4 regions of the Spiroplasma sp. SV19 genome follow, and region 4 is predicted to be linked to each of the others. Evidence: riboswitches for the same ligand, from Rfam matches in the RefSeq annotation. Region 4 holds a riboswitch; each other region holds the start of a gene.

Region 1 (2,210 bases), 480 kb from region 4:
CAAAGAAACATAATAATGCCGTATAAGTTAAAAATAATAAAGTACATAATACTTCAATCAGCAACGCCAAAGTAAACCATATTTAATGCACAATAAACATTGATAATCCCAAACCCAACTTCAAGGGTAAAGAAAATAATACTAAACATTAAAATGAAAGTAACAAATTCAATGTTTGGTAAAAAAGCAAAGGCAATTTTCAAAGCGAGAGCTAAACCACTGAAAAGGGCAATGACGGTCATTTTTAAGGTTACTTTTAGAGTTGAGGGTCAAATATCTTCTTTCTTAATTTTTTTCACATTTATTCACTCATTTCTAAGGGTTGGTTACATTATTAATAACAAAGCGAAAGACATTATCCGTGTTTGGGGTTAATCAAAGTAAATCAATTCCAACATTACAAGAATTGTTTGAACCATGACAATCCTTATTAATGTGTTCTGCATCGGGCTGATTGTTATCACCACTTTGAATGTTAAAGTATTTTACTTTAGGGTCTAATTCAACCGTCCCAACTCGTTTGACAAAAGTACCAATTGTGCTAGAAGATAAACCAAAATCATTTGGATAGTTAACTAAAACATCAGCTAGATTAGCAGCATGTTGAACATTTAATCCTTTTGTAAAGTAAACACTATAATCTTCTTTTTGACCAAGAATAGTTACGGTATAAGTACTTTGAGAATTGTTTTTACGATGTTCTTGATAGTATTTTGGAATATAATACAAGTTTAAAACAATAGCCGTTAAAAGAATTAACGCTAAGGGTAGATAACGTAAATATTTTTTTCATGAAAAATTTTTCATTTTTAATAATTCCTTTTAAAAATAGTGGTAATAAAAACCCATTCTTGAGGAAAACATTATTATATTTATGAGAGGCAAAGTATTATTTAACGATAATAAATTATTTACTCACAAATACCACAATCCCAGGGATATTTATTTTTACCAAGAGTTAACGGCAGGTCTACTGGCTTAGAATCATTTTACTAATTGTCTCTTCCCAAAAAAAGTTTTTCAGTGAGTAAATACAATGTTCATCATCATTACAGTTGCTGGGACAGCTTGAGAATATTAACTCAATTCCCTTTTCAAAACATTCCTTAATGTTTACCGCTAATTCAAATGAAAGCGTGGTGCTTTACGGTTTAATTATAAACTAAAATTTTTCTTGCGGAAAGGGTTTTGAGGTCTCTTTTTCTTTTCTACTAGGAACAGCGGAATTAAAACTAACAAATAATTATTGTAACTTTAACAATATCTTTTACAAGTAATAAAAAATAGATTAAAATTATTTTATATAGGAGAATAATGATTATGACAGATATTAAGTTAATTGCTGTTGATTTAGATGGAACAGCCTTAAATTCAACTGGTGAAATGTCACCGTATACATTACAAGTTTTAAAAGGCTTAGCTACTAAAGATATTAAGTTAGTAATTGCGACCGGGCGACCACTATATCAAACAAAACATATTGTAACAAAGTTAGGCTTAACTGATGCGAATGATTTTACTGTCAGTTTAAATGGTTCAGTTGTGGCAAATAATGCGACAGAAGAAATTTTATTTTGTGATTATTTTGATCCGCAATTATTACGAGAGCTTTATACTGATGTCTTAGCATTTGACTTAGACACATTAATTATGTTTGACGCTGATCATTCTTCGTTTAATAAAATGTTGTTACATTGTAAAGGGTTTGAAGATAAAATGACAAAACACTATTTATCATCTTTTACAGAAGTTCAAGACGAAGTAACGGCATGTTTATATACAAATAATTTTAATGTTAATGTTAATAAAATTTATATTAGTAGTTATACTTCTGATATTAATCGTCTTGTTGCAAAGTGAAAAGATAAAATTGAAATTTCACAAGAAATCCGTGGTGATCGTTCGGCGTTAGAGGTTACTAGTCGTCATATTAATAAAGCGAGTGGTATTGCACAAATTTGTCAAAAATACCAGTTAAAAGCTAAGAATGTGATGGCGTTTGGTAATGAACATAATGATGTTGCAATGTTACAGTGAGCTGGCATTGGTGTGGCAATGGGGAATGCTCCGGATGATGTTAAAGGAATTGCTAATTTGGTAGCTGAAGATAATGACCATGATGGAATTGCCAAAGTAATTGAAACGATAGTTTTTGGAGCATAATAAGAAATCGTTGCTATTAAAGTTAGCAATAAATTTCATTATGCTAA
Region 2 (2,210 bases), 550 kb from region 4:
TCAATATAACCCTTGTATTTTTTCAGAACATATTCATTTAACTCATCACTTTCATTTGGAATAATTGGAATTTTAAAAGTTACTTTTTGTTCAACATTCATGTCAGTAAAACGCATTTTTCAAACCCCAGCTTCGAACCATTTCTCAGCTACTTTTAAACATTTCACAGCTAAAGTAACATTAACCATTTTATTTTCATCAAGAGTCAATTCTTGATCACTAAGAATGGTAAAGGTTGCCGCAAACGGGTAATCTAAATAAACGCGAAAATCATTAATTGCTGACACATCTTCTGCAAATCCTAATGGAGCAATTTTGCGTTGTGGTAAATTTAAAAAAAGAGTACTTAATTGATCGCTTGTGGGCTTAAAAAAATACTTTTGACTTCCCTCTTGCTTACGAATACCAAATGATTGATAAATATCACCTTGCAAAATTGTAAAATTACTCGGTAGTGTCGGTAAATTTTCCTCACTTTTATTATTTTGATTTAAATTTTGACAACTAACTAAACTTGTTGTCGTTGTTAGAGCCAATGATAAAATTAGTAAATTAGTTAATATTTTTTTCATAATTATAGAAAACTCCTTTCTTGAAAAGGATAAATAGGATTATGATTTAATTAAATATTAGTTAAAATAAAATCAAATAATTGGTCTTGTTCTCAAACATCGCGAAAAACTAAACCATCAATTCCAACCGAACAATAATTCGTTGGATTAGTACTAAATTTACAAAATGGATGTGTACTTGAGTAAATTGCTCAATAATTCTTATTAAAATCTGTTGTACGATAGTCAACTCTAATTAACAGACGTCCAAATGCTGTTTCATTAAGTCCAAAAAAATCTGAATCAGATGCTAACATATCACCTAAACTTACTAACGAATTATAAAAAGTAATTCTATCGACAACTTTCCCACTTTCATCTTTTATTGTGATTTTAACACTATTAACGTGATATCCATCCGTACCATTTTGTGAAGTTTTTTCCGTAATTGATGGAGTTACTTGTTGTAATGTTATATTTGCTATAGTTGTTGCACTAATCGTTAAACTTGTTAATGCAGTTAATATATTTTTAACCATGCTTTTGTTCTCCTCTTGTTTTTTATGCTTATATTTTTATTTTATGTGTAAAATAAATTAATCCTATTTACCTAGTAGGACTCTTATTAAATTTATAAGGCCGGTCTACTGGCTTAACTTCATCCTACTAGTTAACCCTTCCCAAATTATTATTCAGTGGTTTATTAACATTCGTCAGTTTTACAGTTGCTAGGACAGCTTAAGACTTTCACTTAATTCCCTTTAATCCTTTATAAACTTTTAAAGTAGTCTACTTTTATTATAAACAAAAAAAAAAAAAAAACACTTTTATCTTGTTAAGATAAAAGTTTTCTTCCTTACTCTGCTTTTTGATTATCAGATTTTGGTTTTGCTGTTTTTTTATTAAGTTCTTTTTGTGTTTTTGATGCTGCTTCTGTTTGCTTTACTAATTCTTCTTTTTTATTAAATTTAGATTTAAAGCGCTCAACACGTCCTGCGGCATTAGCAAATTGTTGGTTACCAGTATAGAAGGGATGGCATGAAGAACAAGTATCAACTTTCAATTCTTCCCCCTTAGTAGAACCACTCATGCGCTCTGTTCCACAAGTTGTACACATGATTTTAGTATCAAAATATTTTGGATGGATTCCTTCTCTTGCCATATAATTCACCTCTCTTTTAATAATATGGATGCATATTATTTGCACGTAAATAATGATAACACATATTATCAATAAAAACAAAAATTATTTAAGAATCTTTACAAATTAATTAATAGCAGTTTTAAAAGAGGTTACTTTTTCATTAAACATCTAATTCAAATTTCTTATGCGGTTAATTATTATTTTTGACCATAGTATGCATCTTTACCATGTTTACGATAATAATGTTTATCTAATAAACTCTGTGCTACTTTATTAGTGTCTTGGTTTAATAAATATGTTTGAAAAGCCATCTGACTAACGATTTCTAAAATCTTTGCATTTTTAACTGCTGCTAATGGTGAAGCACCAAATGTAAATGGCCCGTGGTTATTGCAAAGAATCGCGGGCATCATGTCGAGAGTTAGTTGATGATCGTTAAAAGTTTCAACAATTTTAACTCCCGTTTCATGCTCATAATTAGTAGTAATTTGTTCAACATTTAATGGTTTTGTACA
Region 3 (2,210 bases), 710 kb from region 4:
TGCCATTATTACGGATTGTTAGTAAATATTGATTTAAATCATTACATACTTATTTAATAACATTAGTTTTGCCCGTGCTACTATACTTTATTAGTGTTCGTGTTACTAATATGTTTAATAGTAATGCTAGTTATTTAGCATTACCAGGGTCAATTTTGCTGGTTGGTGTTTTAAATGGAATTCTTGATTTATCAATTGCTTTTTATGAATTCCGAAAAACAAGTTTTGCTCGGCAACTACATTTATTAAAAGCATCAATGTATCAATTAGTTTTTGTTTTAATTTTAATTAATGTGATTACTAGTTTAGTCGGATCATTATGATTATTTTTAATTGCTTTTCTAAGTTATGGCGAAGCAATTCATGTTGAATGAATTAACTGGTTTAGTTTTTTTTGAGCAATTATTTTAGGATCTTTAGTTGCTTCTTTAATTGGAATTTTAGTTGCTCTTTGTTCGAACGATTTAAAAGTTATTTTAGTAACTGCAATTACTGTTTTTTTAGTTTTTGCTTTTTTAGCAGGATTGTTTTTTCCCCTTGGGGTTGTTCGTAGTGATAAAATTTTAAATATTATTGGTTATTTATTAGTACCAAGTTATTCATCGTCAATTATGGGAAGTGCGTTCTTTTGATCAGTTCCGGAATGAATTTTAGATTCTAATCTATATCCAAATTTAACATATTTTGCTGAATTACATAATATTTGATTACCAAGTTTAATTAGTCTTACTTCTGGTCTTGCTTTTTTTAGTTTAATTTTTGTAATTAATTATTATCAAGATAAATAAAATATGATATGATATTTTTAGACAATTTAATATATAGTTATTTAGAGTTAGGGAATGAAGTGCAAATCTTGAGCTGTCCCAGCAACTGTGATATGGACGAACACCATAAGCCACTGAAAATATTTTTTGGGAAGGCGGTTAGTAGGATGAAGTTAAGCCAGTAGACCTTTCTAAATTTAATTAGTCTTATTATATAACTCCTGGGTGTGAGTCATGTAATTATTTTGCAAACAAATAATTTAATGATTGTTATATAAAAAGCATTTTGGGAATGCTTTTTTGTTTACTGTAACTAGAATTAAATTGTCAATTGCTAATCTGCTAGAAAGAGTTCAAAAAGAATATGAAAAAAATACTAATGGTGCTATTGAGTAGTGCATTTATTTTGTCTCCAACTGCCACAATTATTGCTTGTAAAAATATTGATGAGTTTATTTCATATCAAGATCCAGATTGGATTTATCAGATGAAAACTGCTGCATCAGAGCAATTTACCGTTGGTTATGATAATTATTATTTACCATCGGCAAGAAGTAGCATTCAAAAAGACAATTGGTTAGATCTTAACCAAGAAAGTCATGTTTATGTCTATTTTAAGAATATTACCAATATTGATGAAGTGATGAAAAAGTTATCATTTGGTGATACTGCTAATATGCGACTTGTAACTCAGATTTATGAGCCAATAATATTTACTAAAACCAATAATGGTATGTATATTTCTGATCCCTTTTTAACACAAAATACGGCTGTTGGAGAATATACAATGATGGCACAAGATAAGTGACAAGACATTAAAAATAGCAAAAATATGAAGCAATTAAATGATCGCTTTCAAAAAGAGTTTGAACAATATGGAACAATTGCTGATTCGCATCCAGTTCAAGGAGTAAATGGAACAAAATTTGTATGATGAGACTCAAATCGATGAGAGAGCTTATTGCAAACAGATATTCAAAAGGCAATTTATGGTGTTTGAAGTAGCACTGAAAACAAAATTCAAGTGGGAATGAACATTCCATTAAGCCTTGTAAGTAAAGGTTCAATCAAAGTGTCCAAGACAGATGTCCAAAATGTATTTCGGATTGATTTAAATTATCAAGAAGATTGAATAAATAATAGCTTTAACAAAATAAAATACCTACTACCCCACTGAGGTTTTTATTTTAAAATTAAAGGTGAAAATAATGCCCAATATGTTTCACCACAACTAATTCCTGCAATTAATAATGCCTTTCGTGCGTCTAACATTTTGACATATTTAAAATCAAAAAAAGTAAATTCTTTTAATACTGAAGGTTATAAAAATGCCAAAATAATTTCATAGTTTTCCGGTATAATTAATTTAATTATTGAAAGGAGAAAAAAATATGAAAAATTTGACATGACCAAAGATTTTAATGTTTATTGGTGCGGCTTGAA
Region 4 (2,210 bases):
GCCCTAATTCATGCATTTCATAACGTTTATAAAATCTCTTTTTCCGTTTATTTTTAAAATATTGATTAAATGTTTTATCTCATTTCATTAATGTTTTAATATTATGTCTAATCGGCTTATTTTGATATGTAAAATAATTTGCCAATGTTAAATTATAAAACTCATAAATTCCTGTGCCATAATTTTCACGATAATTTTTAATCATTTGTGCTACTTTCATTTTATAAGATTTATCATAAACATAATAAATAGTTTTTGGTTGTGTTGAATGTTTTTTAAATCACTCAAAACTATAAGAATTTTTTAAAAACTCTTTAATTTTGTTTGATTAATTGTAAAATGTTTGTTTCTCTCTATAAAATAATTTAATTAACTGATTTAATGAATGGGTTTTAAGATAATATTTATGACATAAATTAAAATAATTCGATGAATTATTATAAATATAATTTGTTTCCTTAGTTGCTGCAACTTGCCCATATCATTTTTTAAAACCACGATGTAATTTATATAACTCGTTTTCTGTAATAATACTTGCTATCATTTTAAACCTTCTAATTTAATTTTAAAGATTTAGGTGGTCTTAAATGTGTATGGTTTTCACAAAAAAGTTTAATTTTAACTTGCATTTTAAAAATAAACTTTATATTATTACTTTAACAACTTTAAAAAGCAATTTTGGATGTTACGGGAATTAGGTGCAAGTCCTAGGCTGTCCCAGCAACTGTAAAGTGGATGAAAGCTAACATTATGCCATTGAGAAGATACTTCTTGAGAAGGAATAGCGAGTAAAGTGAAACTGAGCCAGTAGACCGATCTAAAAAACATTGATATTTTATCAGTGCTGCCTTTATAGTTATTATCCCTGGGGTTGGATAATTAATTTATTTATTAGTTAAAAACTATTAAATAATAATTTGAAAGACGTCAAAAAGCGTTTTTTAGTTGTTAATTTAAAGTGATAATCCTATTAAGGCATTATTTAAAATATAATAATTAGAAAATTTTTAAGTTTAATAAAATTAATTTTAAAATTCTTTATAATTTTAATTTTTTTATTAACTTAATTTATGAAATAAAAATAAAACTGTTAATTAAACATTTCTTATATGAATATCTTAAAATATTCCTTTTCGTTTTGTTTAAATTTATTGTTGAAACCAAAATTTTAAATAATAACTTAATTAATAGGACTGTTAATCCAATCAAAGGATAAATAAAGGAAGGAAATACAAAATGACACCACATATTAATGCAAAAGAAACAGACATTGCAAAAGTTGTTTTAATGCCTGGTGATCCATTACGAGCAAAAGCAATTGCTGAAAAATATTTAACAGATTATAAGTTAGTTAATGAAGTTCGAAATATGTTCATATATACCGGAAAATATCAAAATGTTAAAATTACAATTGCTGGAAGTGGGATGGGTTGCCCCAGTATTGGGATTTATTCATATGAATTATTTAAATTTTATGATGTTGATTATATTATCCGTATTGGTTCTGCGGGTAGTTATAAAACAGAGTTAAAATTATACGATATTTTTAATGTTCGTGAAGCATTTGGAGAAAGTAATTATGCCAAGATTGCTGCAAATATTGATTCAAATCTAATTCCTGCAAGTGAGACCTTATTTAATACAATTGAAGAAGTGGCGGTAGCGCAAGGAATTAAAACACATACTGGGATTGCTCATGCTGCTGATGTTTTTTATCGTTATGATAGTTCATTAGCATTTACCAAAGAACATAATTTAGATGTTGTAGAAATGGAATCATATGCTTTGTTTGCTAATGCAGTTGTTACTAAAAAACAGGCAGCAACATTGCTAACTATTTCTGATAATCTTGTGACAAAACAAACAGCTTCGGCAATGGAACGTCAAAATAATTTTATGGCAATGGTGCAATTGGCTTTAGCAACGGCAACGCAACTAATTAAATAACATAAGGAAGGAATAGAAAATGAAAATTGCTGTTTTTGGGACTGTTGGTGCTGGTAAGACAAAAGTTAGTGAAGCATTATGTCAACAGTTAAATTATAATTTATTTAAAGAACCCGTAGAAGAGAACCCATATTTTAATGATTTTTATCAGGATATGAAAGGTTTTGCCTTTAAGATGCAAATTTATATGTTGACAACGAGAATTGAACAATTTTTTGCAATTGATAATTTAACAAATACTGTCTTTGATCGAACAATTTTAG

What was found. Region 4 has a riboswitch for cobalamin ahead of deoD (purine-nucleoside phosphorylase). Riboswitches for the same ligand answer to the same signal wherever they lie in the genome.
Region 1: linked by a shared signal. The riboswitch ahead of E7Y35_RS06585 (hypothetical protein) and the one ahead of deoD (purine-nucleoside phosphorylase) in region 4 are both predicted to bind cobalamin.
Region 2: linked by a shared signal. The riboswitch ahead of E7Y35_RS04510 (hypothetical protein) and the one ahead of deoD (purine-nucleoside phosphorylase) in region 4 are both predicted to bind cobalamin.
Region 3: linked by a shared signal. The riboswitch ahead of E7Y35_RS05235 (hypothetical protein) and the one ahead of deoD (purine-nucleoside phosphorylase) in region 4 are both predicted to bind cobalamin.

Annotation. Positions count from the first base shown of each region.
Region 1 covers NZ_CP045455.1:1,352,236-1,354,445, forward strand. The annotation lists gene E7Y35_RS06580 (hypothetical protein) at 1-299, opposite strand, end outside; gene E7Y35_RS06585 (hypothetical protein) at 316-807, opposite strand; cobalamin riboswitch at 947-1,136, opposite strand; gene E7Y35_RS06590 (Cof-type HAD-IIB family hydrolase) at 1,321-2,163, shown strand.
Region 2 covers NZ_CP045455.1:927,114-929,323, forward strand. The annotation lists gene E7Y35_RS04505 (hypothetical protein) at 1-572, opposite strand, end outside; gene E7Y35_RS04510 (hypothetical protein) at 623-1,090, opposite strand; cobalamin riboswitch at 1,172-1,338, opposite strand; gene rpmE (50S ribosomal protein L31) at 1,408-1,713, opposite strand; gene E7Y35_RS04520 (L-ribulose-5-phosphate 4-epimerase) at 1,893-2,210, opposite strand, start outside.
Region 3 covers NZ_CP045455.1:1,082,414-1,084,623, forward strand. The annotation lists gene E7Y35_RS05230 (hypothetical protein) at 1-788, shown strand, start outside; cobalamin riboswitch at 791-976, shown strand; gene E7Y35_RS05235 (hypothetical protein) at 1,132-2,115, shown strand; gene E7Y35_RS05240 (hypothetical protein) at 2,159-2,210, shown strand, end outside.
Region 4 covers NZ_CP045455.1:376,051-378,260, reverse strand. The annotation lists gene E7Y35_RS01785 (hypothetical protein) at 1-220, opposite strand, end outside; gene E7Y35_RS01780 (hypothetical protein) at 329-544, opposite strand; cobalamin riboswitch at 664-835, shown strand; gene deoD (purine-nucleoside phosphorylase) at 1,237-1,947, shown strand; gene E7Y35_RS01770 (deoxynucleoside kinase) at 1,967-2,210, shown strand, end outside.